DNA from 2 places in the Sediminibacillus dalangtanensis genome. Region 2 is predicted to be linked to the other one. Evidence: riboswitches for the same ligand, from Rfam matches in the RefSeq annotation. Region 2 holds a riboswitch; the other holds the start of a gene.
What was found. A riboswitch is a leader RNA that binds a small molecule or an ion and turns the genes downstream of it on or off. The one in region 2 is predicted to bind thiamine pyrophosphate.

Region 1: linked by a shared signal. The riboswitch ahead of thiT (energy-coupled thiamine transporter ThiT) and the one ahead of ERJ70_RS01185 (ABC transporter substrate-binding protein) in region 2 are both predicted to bind thiamine pyrophosphate.

Annotation. Positions count from the first base shown of each region.
Region 1 covers NZ_CP046956.1:1,406,324-1,414,117, reverse strand. The annotation lists gene ERJ70_RS07220 (endo-1,4-beta-xylanase) at 1-652, opposite strand, end outside; gene ERJ70_RS07215 (EAL domain-containing protein) at 949-2,163, opposite strand; gene thiT (energy-coupled thiamine transporter ThiT) at 2,205-2,813, opposite strand; TPP riboswitch at 2,881-2,981, opposite strand; gene ERJ70_RS07205 (ABC transporter ATP-binding protein) at 3,197-3,928, shown strand; gene ERJ70_RS07200 (ABC transporter permease) at 3,925-4,686, shown strand; gene ERJ70_RS07195 (YkgJ family cysteine cluster protein) at 4,951-5,685, opposite strand; gene ERJ70_RS07190 (IS110 family RNA-guided transposase) at 6,068-7,297, shown strand; gene ERJ70_RS07185 (PTS sugar transporter subunit IIB) at 7,600-7,794, opposite strand, start outside.
Region 2 covers NZ_CP046956.1:211,966-219,759, forward strand. The annotation lists gene ERJ70_RS01175 (ABC transporter permease) at 1-432, opposite strand, end outside; gene ERJ70_RS01180 (thiamine-binding protein) at 429-722, opposite strand; gene ERJ70_RS01185 (ABC transporter substrate-binding protein) at 715-1,725, opposite strand; TPP riboswitch at 1,901-2,012, opposite strand; gene ERJ70_RS01190 (DUF4349 domain-containing protein) at 2,075-3,007, opposite strand; gene ERJ70_RS01195 (argininosuccinate synthase) at 3,433-4,692, shown strand; gene argH (argininosuccinate lyase) at 4,689-6,107, shown strand; gene ERJ70_RS01205 (carbamoyl phosphate synthase small subunit) at 6,238-7,341, shown strand; gene carB (carbamoyl-phosphate synthase (glutamine-hydrolyzing) large subunit) at 7,334-7,794, shown strand, end outside.

The DNA.
Region 1 (7,794 bases), 1.2 Mb from region 2:
CGTATTTCCTGGTTGTTTCAAATGCAGTCTTGATGTAGTCCGTCCCCGTTATTTGATACCAGGGGGATTCACGCAGCCCGCGTTCATTGGAAGCATATTCATCGATTACTTCATTGACGACATCCCATGAATCTACATCATCTCTATATCGCTTAACAATGGTTTTTATATGTTTTTCCAATCGTTTCAGTAGTAATTGCTTGTTTTTCTCCCGTTGTTTCGGATCCGTTTCATCCACCATCTTGTTCCCTTGCTTATCGAGGAAAAACCATTCTGGTACCTGGCTGTGCCAGACGAGATTATGGAAACGAACCTCCATGTTATTTTCCCTGGCAAACTGGACAACCTTGTCTGCTTCTTCAAAATCATAACGCTTTTCTTCCGGATGAATATTAATCGGTTTCATGACGTTTTCCGCAACGATGCTGTTATAATGGTGTTTAAGTATTTCTCCCTGTGTTCCCTCCAATTGATAAGGCTCCACTGCGGCTCCAATGGTAAAGGAATCCTGATATCTTTCTTGGATGGATGGCACTTCTAAGGCACTGGCAGCACTTTCTGTTTGTTCCGCCCCCACTTTATGGACACCAACAGAAACGAACAGAGAAAAGGCAAGGCCTGCAATTATAGGTTTTCGTAGGACTTGTAACATCAATCATTTCCTCCTTTTTAAAATAAAAAGTTACAAAAAAACCCTCCTCCATCCCTCCCATCACATAAACTACAGAGAAGCAGCATTATAAGAGTGACTCCTCTGTTTGTAAGCCCTTTCATTATAAACATCTACACTTTGTTTATCAATTGAACGAACTAACTTTTCTAAAAAATAAATAAATAGAACCAACCCCTCCCATTTTTGTCGGCCAAATGGACTACTATTTGCCCATCAAAAAAACAGCCTGAGATTTGCCAGGCTGTTTTCAGCTAATGTTCGTTACCCTGCGATGATCAGATTAGCAGCGATTCGTTCTCAAATATAAAAGCATAGCGGATATCAATAAACAAAAAATACTCATCTGTCAGCGGAAAGCTAAATGTTCGAATCATTTCCCTTGTTTCAATATCCGAATAGATTTCGGACAGGATCCCCCTGCTCCATGTTTTCATCTGCATAGTATTTTCTAGGAAGTAAGGACGAAAAGCCCAGTTCGACCCTATTTTATCAGGCTCCATCTCCCACCGGCCATCTCTTTTTCGAAAGTTGGAAGATACTTGGTGACCGTCGCTATCGCAGATAAACATCCGAAAACTCTCTTCCTCAAAGTCGCTGGTCAAGCCTTCGATAAAGTGATCAGCCTTCTTGGTTCCTTCCCACTGGGACTGAATCCTTTTTACTTTTTGCTCCCAATTCAGCACATGAAGCAGACGTTGTTCTACCAGTTGTTTTTCCCGCTTGATGTATTCGGATACCTTTTCTGTCACATTTATCCTTAATACGGACTGACCGTCCAAAGCAAAACCGGGTTTCGCCAGATAATACCCCTGGTAAAAACGGCCGCCATGTTTCCAGGCAAAATACAATTGAAAATTATCTTCTATGTTTTCAAACAATAAAGCTGCTCCGATCCGCCTGGCAAGCATGGATAGCGAATGCATGATATCTTGAAAACCATCCGCATTGTGACGACGGATGATATCTGTATCTATTTTTAATATATGCGGTTCCAGTTGGCGAATCCGGTCAATATTAGAGCTTTTCGCTCCAACATGGTCGACTGCAATCTGAATGCCGAAAGTCTTATAATAAAGCAGAAGATGGTTCAAGTTTTCAAACGCCTCGTCAAAATCATGCTCCGTCACTTCAATGACAATACGGTTCATCGAAAACCCTTTTGCCTCGAAATCCAACAACAGTTGTAACAAATCTTCTCCGTCATTGACCATCAGTTGTTTTGCATTCCGGTTGATGAATAAATAGCCATCCACTTCGGCTTCAAGCATTTCCGTTATGGCAATTTGTAAAAGATGTTGATCGACTTCTACTTTGAATTCTTCCGGTACTTCCGGATCAGAAAAAAAAGGACCAAGACTCTCCCATTCTTCTTCATTTCTGAATCTGCCCAGCACTTCATAACCTGCTACCGTATGACGAATCGCGCTGACAATCGGCTGGTAGACAGGTTTTATACTCTCTAAATTGTCCAGGATATCCAATGGATCCATGAGTTACCCCTACCTTCCGTAACCATTCTATTATTTTTCTCTCAGGAAGCTTTTTTCGGGGGAGAAACAGGGGCAGCGGTTTTGGGCCGAATTAATGTCGGCGCACTGCTTAGTACCAATACTGTCAATATAGAACACAATACAGCGGCGCCCAGTGCTGTCACCCCGTTGGCAACAAAGGAAAACCAGACAGGATTCATTCCCTCTGGAGCATATTCACCCCAAAATATAAAACCGGCAATGAAATGCCAAAAGTAACGGGCGATACTACCGACAAAAACAGCGACAGTCACCAAACATAAAGCGGCTCTTTTTCTCCCCCTGCGATATGCTGTCTGAACCGGTTGATAAAAAAGTCCGGCAAAACCAACAAAGGCAAAAGCTACAAAATACTCGATAAATCCTTGTAAAGGCGTAAGAATAGAACGAGCTGCATCACCAAGAGCCACTTGCAACAATCCCCAAATAAAGCCTGCCAGAACACTGACAATGAAGCCTCTCCGGAATGCGAGCAGGAAAATCGGTACCATGGCAAACGAGATGGAAATCGATGGAGACAATCTGATCGAAGGAAGTAAATCAAAAACAAATGCCAGTGCAGCGAAAAATGAAGCTTCAATCAATGCAACCAATCCCAACTTCTTCAACATATAAAAAAACTCCCCTTTTCCATACGAAACACCAAGGGAGAACATGTATGCAGACAGCCAGAATCCGATCCACCATCATCCACATCCCTGCGCTAGCATTAACTAACAGGTTCAAAGGGTCAGAACAGTCTCGTTCACTCTCAGCATAAAGCTCCCCTTGTGGTTTCGCTTATGTAATTTTGTGTTGCGCTTCTTTTATTATAACCGATTCTCCTTGGGGGTGGTAGAGGTTTGCTTTTCATACACAATCACTTTCTTCGATTTTCTCAATCAACAAATCTCCATCAAGTTTGCTAAAATAATCCTGATGCTTTGGAGAAAATAGAAACAGTTTTCATAGGGGATACTGATTAAAAGCAAATTAGAGAGAAGGAGAATCAATCATGTCAGTGACAGACAAGGAAGCCGTCCGTTTGGAAAATGTATCCTACACTGCCGACGGTCAGAAGATATTGAAACAGATAACCGGCTCTTTTCCTGAAGGAAAAATCACAACCTTGGTCGGGCCGTCCGGCGCTGGTAAAACCAGTTTGTTCCGATTGATGAACGGGCTGCGCGCGACCACATCTGGTAACATCTACGTACAAGAAAAGCCCATAGAAGTATATAACCCTGTAGAACTCAGAAGGAAAGTAGGTGTGGCTTTGCAAAGCGCCACCATGATCAGTGGGAGTGTTTTCGAAAATTTATCTCTTCCGCTCAAACTGCAGGGAAAAGAACTTGAACAGGATGACGCATTGGAATTATTAGACTTAGTCGGACTGAAGCGGGATAGCATACAACAGAACATTAAGGATTTGTCCGGGGGCCAGCGGCAAAAGCTGTCGATTGCCCGTACCTTAGTTAATCGTCCTGATGTGCTGCTGTTAGATGAAATCACTGCTTCACTGGATCGTGTTTCACAACAGGATATCGAAGAATTGATCATTCGAATCAATCAAAACTATGGTACGACGATAGTTTGGATCACCCACAACTTACAACAGGCGAGAAGCCTCGGTGACTATACTTGGGTGATGATTGAAGGAGAAGTGGTAGAAACAGGGGAAAGCAGTTTGTTGAACAACCCTTCCAATGAACAGGTCAAAAGGTTTGTGAAGGGGGAAGATGCATGAATTATCTTACATTGTCCCTCGCACTCATTTTTGTTATCATTCCGCTTTTATTATCGAAAGTTTTAAGACTGGAACTGGAAAAGGATACGATTATTGCTGCCATCCGCTCGATTATACAGCTGCTTGCGGTCGGGTATTTATTGCAGTATGTATTTGATGCTGAAAACATGCTCTACATTCTATTAATGGTTGTTCTGATGATTGCGGCAGCCACACAAAATGCAAGACGGAAAGGCAGGTCGATTCAAGGAATTACCTGGAAACTGATTCTCACCTTTATTGTTGTAGAAGTGCTTACCCAAGGTATTCTGCTCGGGCTTTCGATCACACCACCTACTCCTCAATATATCATTCCAATCAGCGGAATGATTATCGGGAATTCCATGGTTTTGTCGATATTGTTTTTGAATCGATTTACCGCTGAAGTGGAAGACCACGAGGACGAAACCGAGTTGATTCTCTCATTGGGTGGTACACCTAAACAAGCGATTCATCGCCAACTGATCACTTCCATCAAAGCGAGCACCATTCCAACCATTGAGAGCCAAAAAACCATCGGACTTGTCCAGCTCCCAGGAATGATGAGCGGCCAAATCATAGCAGGTGCAGACCCAGTGCAAGCCGTCCAATTTCAGTTGTTAATTTTATTCCTGATTTTGACAACAGCAGTGGTCACCAGCATCTTGCTCGGTTACATGTCTTATCCGACCTTGTTCAACGAACGCATGCAGCTTGTCAAAAGCAGAATGAAAGAATAAAATCCGGGGTCAGTCCCTCCCGCACCAGTAACGACACCCAAATACCGCGGGAGGGACTGACCCCTTAACCAAACTAGGTGAGATATTCCACGGATTTGGGGACACACCTTCAATCTCCCTAAACCCCGCTCTGTCAACATTCAGCTCATTAACAGATCCTGTCTCCCCCATTTGGGGTCAGTCCCTAAAACGGTCCCGACAGGTTGAGAATGACAGAAATTCATATATTGGGGACTGACCCCCGTATTCCCCCTTAGCCCTTAGTTAGACCCTGTAGTCATCTTTGAACCAGTTAAACAGGTAATCTTGGGTGTAGAGGTCGTTTGGGTAGTCAATGAAGGCTGTATCTTCTTCTTCATAAAGGAATTGCAGAAATTCGTTGAGTGCGCCCATATACTCGCCATATAAAAATTCGAAGCTGACGGTTTCTTTTGGCATGAGGTTTTGCTGGCAAACTTTTGGATCAGCATAATTTACGTAAGTCCGGCAAGGAATCGGTCTGATTTCATAAGCCATGCATTGATTGGTTTCTGTATCGAGCATGACGCATGGCAGTTGTTTTTTCCGGTAGGCAAGTTTGAACTCCCGGTCGGTTTCCGTTTCAATGGCTGACAGATCTTCAAGCTGCTTGCCGTACTCTTGGAAATAATGATGAAAATGAGCATGAAGTTTGTTCCTGCGCTGCTCAGGAAAAACCGCCATCGCCTGTCTCATCAGCTTTGCTTCCATTTTATTGATAATGATAGGATAATAGCAGCAAAACGCACAGCCCATCCGACAAGAGGCCTCCAATTCCAAGGTATTCTCAATCGTGTCAATCTCCTTGCTGACGATACGCAGCAACTCGTGAAAACTTCCGAGCAATTTATCTTTCGGCGAAAGATTGCTTTCCGCCCATATTTCCACCACATCATAAAACCTTTCTTCCTCTATCTGATATTTTTCCTGCAATGTACCGCATCTAGTTTGAATTTCTTTATAGCTTAAATATTTTCCCATGCATTAATCTCCCTCGTATATTATGTTTAGGCCCTCAAATAGAGCCTTCAGTTTTTACATTTTTTCCTGCTATCAATGTCAAAAAGTCTTGGACACCCTGAGATATTTCTAGATAATGGTCTTAGGATCATTTGGGACAATTCTTTCATCTCCTGTGGCTCGACCACACTTTAAGACTGTTTCCCAGTGTACGTGCGGAACTTCCTACTCGCAGGCTGTGCACCTTGTTCTTCGAACCTAGAAAATAGTAGCTCTAGGGCGGCTTTCGAACCAAGGATAGTACTGATACACGAGGTTGCTGATCGGCGTTCACACTAGGGATATCTCAGGGCGTCCAAGAAATAAGTACCAATGATTCTAATTTGAAAGGAGGGTATCCCCCGTGAAATTATTTGCTGGATTAGATGTTAGTTCTTTTGATATCAAGGTTTGCTTACTAAATGGTGAAGGAGATAAACTCAGAAGCTTCACCGTATCCAATGATCTACCAGGTGCAACTCTATTACGAGATTCTATTCTAGAGTGTGTCGAAGGCCAAAAAGTCGATATACTCAAAATTGGTCTTGAGTCTACGTCGGTCTATAGCTTTCATCCATCTATGTTTTTTCATAATGACGAGTCACTCAAGGCACTTGGTACACAAGTGTTTGTCATGAATCCTAAACAAATTAAGAACTTTAAAAAGAGTTATAGTGATATGGACAAAACCGATGAGATTGATGCATTTGTTATAGCTGATTACCTGCGCTTTGGCCGAGCCAATATGTCTGTTGTTAAAGAGAGCCAATACATAGCACTCCAACAGCTTACTCGTTCGAGATACCAACTCGTTCATCAGGTGACCAAAGAAAAACAGCACTTTCTTCAACACTTGAGTTACAAATGCAATACCTTTCAAGAGGAAGTGGACTCCTCCATTTTTGGTAATGCCATGATGGAACTCTTTTTCGAGAAATTCAGTTTAGAAGAACTATCTCAAATGCCATTGGAAGATCTAGCTGCATTCCTTCAAGAGAAAGGGAAGAATCGTTTCAGTGATGCCGAATGTGTAGCTAAATCAATCCAAAAAGCCGTTCGTTCTTCTTATCGATTAGACAAGGTCTTGGAAAACTCTATTGATCTCATCCTTGGCACTACTATTGAAGTGATTCGCACACTTCAAAAACAAGTAAAAGAGATAGATAAAGCCATCAAACGGATCATGGCTGGATTAACGGAAACACTTGAAACAATCCCAGGGATTGGACCTGTGTTTTCTGCAGGAATTATTGCAGAAATTGGCCAAATTGAACGCTTTGATGATGAGACAAAGATTGCTAAATACGCAGGCCTCTATTGGCGTAAAAATCAATCAGGACGTTTTACAGCTGATGATACTTCGCTATCTCGTAATGGGAATCAGTACCTTAGATATTACCTTGTTGAAGCCGCCAACTCGGTAAGAAGACAAGTTCCTGAGTACCAAGCGTATTACGCGAAGAAATACAAAGAAGTACCAAAACACCAACATAAAAGGGCACTCGTCTTAACCGCAAGAAAATTAGTACGGTTGGTTGATGCGCTACTACGCAATCACCAAGTCTACACGTCGAAAAGGAGCGTGAATGAATGAAGCATATCTAGCTTCTAAATCCTTTTTATTCCATTCCAGTAATTTACATATATTACTGGTCTAGTTTGGTGTTGCCTTTTTTGATAAAGTGTACCTTGATTATCAAATATTAATTTAATTTTTGTTTGACATATTACCGCAGGTCTTATTAAGTGCTGCTTTCTTATTGTTCCCTTTTTCCTGAAAGATGTAAATAGGTACTTTGTATTTCTGTCGTTCCATCCAACCGTGCCACCAGCATCAAAAAGCCAGAAACACTCTTTCATGCTAAGCGCCCCTGGCAATCCGTACACCCTAACGATTTATATTTCCTTATACAGTCCCAGTGCCTGATCGAGTACTTTTTCTCCTTGTACCATGCCATAAGCCATTTGGTCGATTACAGCAACTTTTATTCCCTTAGGCTCCAACTGGCTTTTTATCTTTTTCTCCAAATACCTAACCTGCGGACCTATCAGCACCACGTGGAGATTTTCCAATTTACGCTTAAGCGCTGA
Region 2 (7,794 bases):
TGTTTGACGGAAACCATCCAATGTAGCAACGGCAATCGGAAAAAAGCAGACCAACGTAATGATGATCAGCTTGGGAAGAATGCCGAATCCGAACCAGATAACCAACAACGGGGCAAGGACGATGATTGGAATGTTTTGCGAGAGAATCATCAACGGATAAACAGTTTCTCTCAGTTTAGGAAGCAAATGCAGACAGACAGAAGCTGTAATCCCGATACTGGTACCAAGGAGAAATCCGATCAGGGTCAGCTTGATAGTCGAGAACAAATGCAGCTTGTAATCCCCCCATCCTGCGACTGCCTCCTGCCATATTTGTGACGGTGTCGGCAGCAGCCAGGAGGGTATTTCCGCAGCTCTGCCTGCTGTCTCCCAAATCACCAATAAAAGCAGGATGGCTATAACCGGGCGCCATCCTGTCTTTAATTGTTTCATTTACGGTATTTCTCCGTCAGTTTATCCATGGAAGCGCCGTCGGGCTGGTAAAGAATTTTTACTTGGGAAATGACATTAAGGCTCCCCAGCTCGATCATCCGTTTGTTCATTTTTTCGATAACAGCAAACAGCTCGGTTAAATCTCCCTCCATCGTCGTTTCCAGCGGGTTTACCTGATAACGTACCCCGGATTCCTCGATTACCGCGATTGCTTCATCTACATAAGGAATGACATCTTCGCCGTTTTTGGTTTTTGGGATAATTTGAATACTTACCAGTGAATCACTCATTGTTTTCTTCTCCTCCGTCCGGTAAAAATTTGTTGGTGAAAGCTTTTTCGGCTTCTAACTCATGATCGAGCAGGCCATTGTCATACATCCAGTCGGCATAGTTTTCCCAGACTTGCTGTTGTTGTTCGCCCCATCGGGGTGCATCATCCTGATATTTCGGAGACAACCATTGCTGACTCGCTTTAACCAGTTCGGCGTCCAAATCTGGAACCGCATCAATGAGAATGTCGGCGGCTTCATCTGGCTGATCCGCTGCAAACTGATAACCTTTGGAAACGGCAGCTACGAAGGCTTCGACGGTCTCTGGCTCATCGGCGATTTTCTGTTCACTTGTCGTGAGTACAGGTGTATAGTAGTCCAGTTTTTCGGAGTAGTCTGTCAGGTACTGCATATTCAACTCTTTCCCGCGAAGCTCTGCTTCAACGCCGGTCCAGCCGTAATAAATCCAGGCGAAGTCAATATCACGCTCGACTGCTGTAAAGAAGTCAGTATCTCCCATATTGACGATATCGACTTTTTCTACATCGGCATTTTCCTGCTTCATTAGGGAATCGATCACCGCTTTCTCCACGGGTGCACCCCAACCGCCATACGTTTTTCCTTCAAAATCTTTTGGCGAAGTGATTCCTTTTTCTTTTGGTGAAGCAAAACCGGAAGTATTATGCTGAATAATGGCAGCAATCGAAACAATCGGTATATCTTGTACACGGGCTTCCGTCAAGGCTTCCTGGGCGCCTATTCCAAAATCTGCTTTCCCAGATGCGACTAATTGATCTGCCCCTGCTTCTCCGGGCATCAGAATTTCCACATCGAGCCCTTCTTCCTTGAAATATCCCTTTTCCTGAGCAGCATATATGCCAGTGTGGTTTGTATTAGGCGTCCAATCCAGCACGAGGGACACTTTCTTTAATGCGTCCTTTTCTTGTGAACCGGAGTTCTCTTCGCTACTGCAGCCAGCTGCCAACAGCAGCAGGGCGGTAAGTAAAATTAGTAACTTTTTCATCCTATTTCCTCCTAGCGGTTAATGATGAAACACTTAGACGATGCAGGACTGAAATAGGGAACAGGAACCGTGTGAACTGCCACGAAAATTGCTTACGGTTCTGTTGAAGGTTAGCCATTGAAGGGCAATAAAAAAATGCACCATAGGCCATACCCAGGGTGCATATTATCGCATACTACCGTTCAAATATGTTCCCTACGCTGGTGTCAGCCAGATCAGGTTCCAAGGGTCAGTATCTTGACGGATACAATCTCAACCAGCAGCAACTGGTCCCCCTACATGAAAGTGATTCATTTAATTGTCTTGATTACACTATAACCTTGCCACAGCCTGCTGATTTTTTCAAGAGCTAGTTTTCCGTTTTATCCCGCTGCTTCGTTTTCTGGACTGCTTTACGTGCGATGAAAATCCCCAAAAATACCAGAACGCCCAGCAACAGCAGTATCGGCAGGTTACCAAATAGAAACACGATCAATCCTGAAAAGAAAGATAAGAGAAGATCGATACTTTTGACAAACTGTTCCTTTGTCTTTTGCCAGGTAGTGGATTCCCCACTGCTGCCGGAGATCCGCACATCATTCTCCTGAAGGTTAATATCAACAGTGGCCAAGTCCGTTTTATTTTCCAGATAGTTGATTCTTCCAGTGATCGTCTCAATCTCTTCTTGTACACCGGCTAAGTCTTCGGATATTTTCAGCAAATCTTCGGTTTTCTCTGCTTCCTCCATAAAAGCCATCAACCTTTTTTCGACAGCCTGCTTGGACTTGAGGCGGGATTGCAGGTCGACGTATTCTTCGGTGACATCCTGTCCGGAAACATTGTTTTCCAATACTTTGCTGCTGCCCTCTTTGACAAAATCGATGAACGGCTGGAATTGTTCTTGAGGAATCCTTGCGGTGATATGTCCCTCGGTACGGTCATCTTCAGGGTTTTGATAGGTACTCGATTCAACCACATAACCGCCGGCTTCTGTCACTTGTGATTGAATATTTTCCAAAGTCTGCTGGTAATCTTTTACTTCAATCCGCAAATTTGCGTGGTAAATCACTTTCCGGTTTGCTTGACTTGCTTTCTCGACTGCTTTTTCCTCTTCCTGTTGGGCTCCCTCTTCTCCGTTTTCCTCCGCCATCTTGTCGCTTAAAGCTGCATTGTCTTGACTGCTTTCTGTTTCAGCGCTGTCCATCTCCATGGGCATGTCGGCACTTTCCTTGGAGTCGTTGCTGCAAGCTGCCAAAAGCAGGAATAAACAGACTGAGAATAAATGGAAATACCGCTTTTTCATGTTTTGACCACCCTTTAGTTTTTTAGGTAGACGTCGGTAAGCCGTGAAAGTTACAACTAGCTTTCCTTTTTTGCATGGGTATGAATGAATATGTATAAATTCATGCATTTTTAGAGGAGGAGAACAAAGGAGAACCAGAAATCAATTGACGGCAGTGTTTTCGACCGGCGTGATGGAAAATGGGCGGTGGGCAAGAATCACAACTGTGTCCGCCCATCATAAATTACATTATAAATAGATGGCATGGAAAAATGTCACCGAAAAAAAGAGTGTATTATTAATAGATTTACAGGATAATTCACTTTTTCCTAAAAAAATGAGTTTTTATTGTTGAATTAATATACCTAATAGTGCATAATAATTCATACAAACTAAACATGATCAAACTATTAATAGATAACAAGCAGAAGGGGAGCGTTAATCAAATGAAAAAAGAAAAGATTGTTTTGGCATATTCAGGTGGTCTTGATACTTCTGTCGCCATCAAATGGCTTCAGGATAAATATAACTTCGATGTGATTGCAGTCGCTTTGGATGTTGGAGAAGGGAAGGACCTAGAGTTTGTTAAGAATAAAGCGCTCGATGTTGGAGCGATCAAATCATATGTGGTGGACGCGAAATCACTCTTTGCAGATGAATACGTACTTCCGGCCTTGCAAGCCAACCTATTGTATGAAAGCAAATACCCCTTGATTTCAGCGTTGTCCAGACCTTTGATCGCCAAAGTCCTTGTCGGGATTGCGGAAAAGGAAGGTGCTGTGGCTGTAGCCCATGGCTGTACGGGGAAGGGTAACGACCAAGTAAGATTCGATGTGGCATTTACCGCCTTGAACCCGGATTTGAAAATTGTAGCACCAGTACGTGAATGGGCGATGTCAAGGGATGAGGAAATTGCTTATGCTGAAGAAAATGGGATTCCTGTTCCGGTTGATATCGATAATCCGTACAGTGTTGACCAGAATTTATGGGGAAGAAGCAATGAATGCGGCATTTTGGAAGATCCTTGGGCGGAAGCACCTAAAGGCGCTTACGATTTAACAACAGACCCGGTCGATGCGCCCGACAAGCCTCAGGTCGTCCAAATCACCTTCGAGCAAGGAAAACCTGTATCACTTGATGGAGAAGCCATGGAGTTTTCTCAGCTCATCCTGAAATTGAATCAAATCGCCGGGAAGCATGGTGTCGGACGGATCGACCATGTGGAAAATCGTTTGGTCGGTATTAAATCACGCGAAATCTATGAGGCGCCGGCTGCTCTGACATTGATCTCGGCACACCAGGAATTGGAAGCATTGACCCTTCCTCGTGAAGTGGCTCAATTCAAGCCGACGGTGGAACAGAAGCTGGCACAAACCGTCTACGATGGTTTATGGTATTCTCCATTGACAAAAGCATTACAGGCGTTTATTGAACAAACGCAGACCCATGTGTCCGGAACGGTCAAGGTCAAGCTGTACAAAGGTCATGCACAAGTCATCGGCCGGGAATCGGCACAATCGCTTTATGATTTTGATTTGGCAACCTATAAACCAGAGGATTCTTTTGATCATGAAGCAGCTCTTGGCTTTATCAAGCTTTGGGGTCTTCCTACAAAGGTCCATGCCGCAGTCAATCAGACCAATGCTGTAACAGATGAGGCGATTGAAAATGTTGTCGTCGATGTAAAGGAAGCTGTTAAACAATGAAACTATGGGGCGGACGGTTCACCAAGCCGACAAATGAATTAGTCGATGAATATACAGCATCTATTCATTTTGATCAAAAACTGGCAGTCTACGATATACAAGGGAGCCTTGCCCATGTGGAAATGTTGAAGGTTTGCGGCATCGTATCGGAAGAAGATGCAGACGCCATTACAGCTGGCTTGAAAGCCGTAGGGGATAAAATAGCAGCGGGTGAGGCAGTCCTCAGTGAAGAAAACGAAGACATTCATATGAATATAGAGAAACTGTTGATCGAGGAGATAGGCTCTGTCGGTGGAAAACTTCATACCGGCCGGAGCCGGAATGACCAAGTCGCTTTGGATATGCGGTTGTATTTACGGGAAGCCGTGGTGACGATCAGCCAGTTACTGTTGGATCTGCAAAGGGCATTGCACAAACAGGCCGAGGGCCATTTGGAAACAGTGCTTCCCGGGTACACCCATTTGCAGCGTGCCCAACCTGTTTTGTTTGCCCACCATATGATGGCGTATGTATTTATGTTTCAACGGGACATCGAACGGCTATCTGACAGCTGGAAACGAGTTAATCAGTCGCCGCTTGGTGCAGGAGCGCTGGCTGGGACAACATTTCCGATCGACCGGCAATACGTAGCCGACAAACTGCGATTTGAAGGAATTTGCGAAAACAGCCTCGATGCGGTAAGTGACCGGGATTTTGTCGTCGAGTTTTTGGCCAATGCCTCCCTGGTATCCACGCATTTGTCCAGACTTTGTGAGGAGCTTGTCCAATGGTCTAGTGCTGAATTCAACTTTATCGAGCTGGATGATGCATTTTGTACAGGAAGCAGCATGATGCCGCAAAAGAAAAATCCGGATGTCGCGGAGCTTGTCCGGGGCAAAACGGGTCGAGTCTATGGACATTTGATGGGAATGCTGACGACTTTGAAAGGACTGCCGCTTGCTTATAACAAGGATATGCAGGAAGACAAAGAAGGAATGTTCGACACGGTGGAAACGTTAAAGGGGGCACTAGCGCTGTTCGCCCCAATGATCGAAACCATGGAAGTAAAGGCAGACAATATGTACCAGGCGGTTGCGAAGGATTACTCCAATGCGACGGACCTGGCGGATTATTTAGTGGGAAAAGGAATGGCCTTCCGGGAATCCCATGCTGTTGTCGGGCAGGCTGTTCTGTACGCTATTAATCAACAGAAATTTCTATTGGATTTGTCCTTGGAGGAATTCCAGCAGTTTTCTTCTTTGATTGAGGAAGATATCTATGAGGTGTTGACGCCAAAGGCAGTTGTGGACGCAAGGAATGTAGCTGGAGGTACTGCGCAAAACAGGGTGGAGGAACAGATTGCTTCTGCAAAACAACTTTTCCAATTGAGTTTGGAATGGATTGAGCAGCATAAACAGTTGATCAGCTACCAATAGCTTCTTTCAGAAAGGGTTGAGGTGACGGCTTGCTCCAGAGAAAATGAGAGCAGGCCGCATTTTCCATTTTAAATGTATAAATATTCTTATTTACGAATAAATATCAAAGAGCCGCGAGAGGAGTGGAACAATGATTGAAACACCAGGCTATCTTGTATTGAGCACTGGGGACGTGTTGGAAGGAAAATGGCTGGGAACAGAAATTGCCGTTGAAGGGGAATTAGTATTTAACACGGCAATGACGGGTTATCAGGAAGTGATGACAGACCCTTCCTATGCCGGACAGATTGTCACCATGACGTATCCGCTTATTGGCAACTATGGAGTGAATGAAATAGATCACGAAAGTATCAAACCGGCACTGGCAGGACTGATTATCTCTAGTGCCTGCCGTACACCTGAACATTATCAGGCAAAGTACACTGTAAAAGAAATGGTGGAGCAGTATAAGGTGCCGACTTTGTATGATATGGACACCAGGGCATTGACCAAGATTATCCGTGAACATGGGGAAGTATATGGAAAAATCACAACGCAACCGGAAGATCTGCCGGAAGATCGGAAAGTAGATCCGGAGATTGTCAAACAGGTTTCCGTTAACAATATGATCGAGATCTTGGCAAAACCAATGCCTGCTTTCTCCGGCCAGAAGACCAAACATATTGTCTTGTATGATTACGGTTATAAACACTCCATTACACATACCTTGACGGAGCTTGGCTGTAACGTGACAGTCGTGCCCTATGACACCGATCCGGCAGTACTGCACAACCTGAAGCCTGACGGAGTTGTGTTATCCAACGGACCTGGAAATCCGGAGGACTTGGCCGGATTAGGCAATAACATCAAACAAATCACTGAGACCTATCCAACCTTGGGCATTTGCTTAGGACACCAGCTGGTGGCTCTCGCATATGGAGGGAAGACAGAACGTCTGCCATATGGCCATCGGGGGAGCAATCACCCGGTGAAGGATTTGCTAACAGGGAAGGTATTCATCACTTCGCAAAATCACGGGTATGTAGTGGATGAAAACTCGATTTCCCTGACCGAGTGGGAAGTATCCCATATCAATGTCAATGATCGATCAGTTGAAGGATTGATTCATCGTCACAAGCCTGTCCTGACCGTCCAATTCCATCCGGAAGCACATCCAGGCCCGGTTGATACGTATTCGATTTTCCGAGAATATTTACAGATGATACCGAGCAAGGGAGAGAAGCAGCATGCCTAAGTTTTCACACATCCATAAAGTTTTGGTCATCGGTTCGGGTCCGATTGTCATCGGCCAGGCTGCAGAGTTTGATTATGCGGGTACACAAGCTTGCCTTGCATTAAAAGAGGAAGGAATCGAAGTGGTGCTAGTCAACAACAACCCTGCCACGATCATGACGGATCATAACATTGCAGATCAGGTATATTTAGAACCGCTGACTTGTGCTTCTTTGACGGCGATTATCGAAAAGGAAAGACCGGACGGTATTTTGCCGACACTGGGCGGACAGACAGGCTTGAATCTGGCAGTTGCTTTGTCCGAATCCGGTGCATTGGAAAAATACGGGGTCGAACTGTTGGGAACGCCGCTTGATACCATCCAAAAGGGAGAAGACCGAGAAATTTTCAAATCGATGATGACGGCTATCGGTGAACCTGTTCCCGAAAGCATCACCACCAGTTCGGTAGAAGA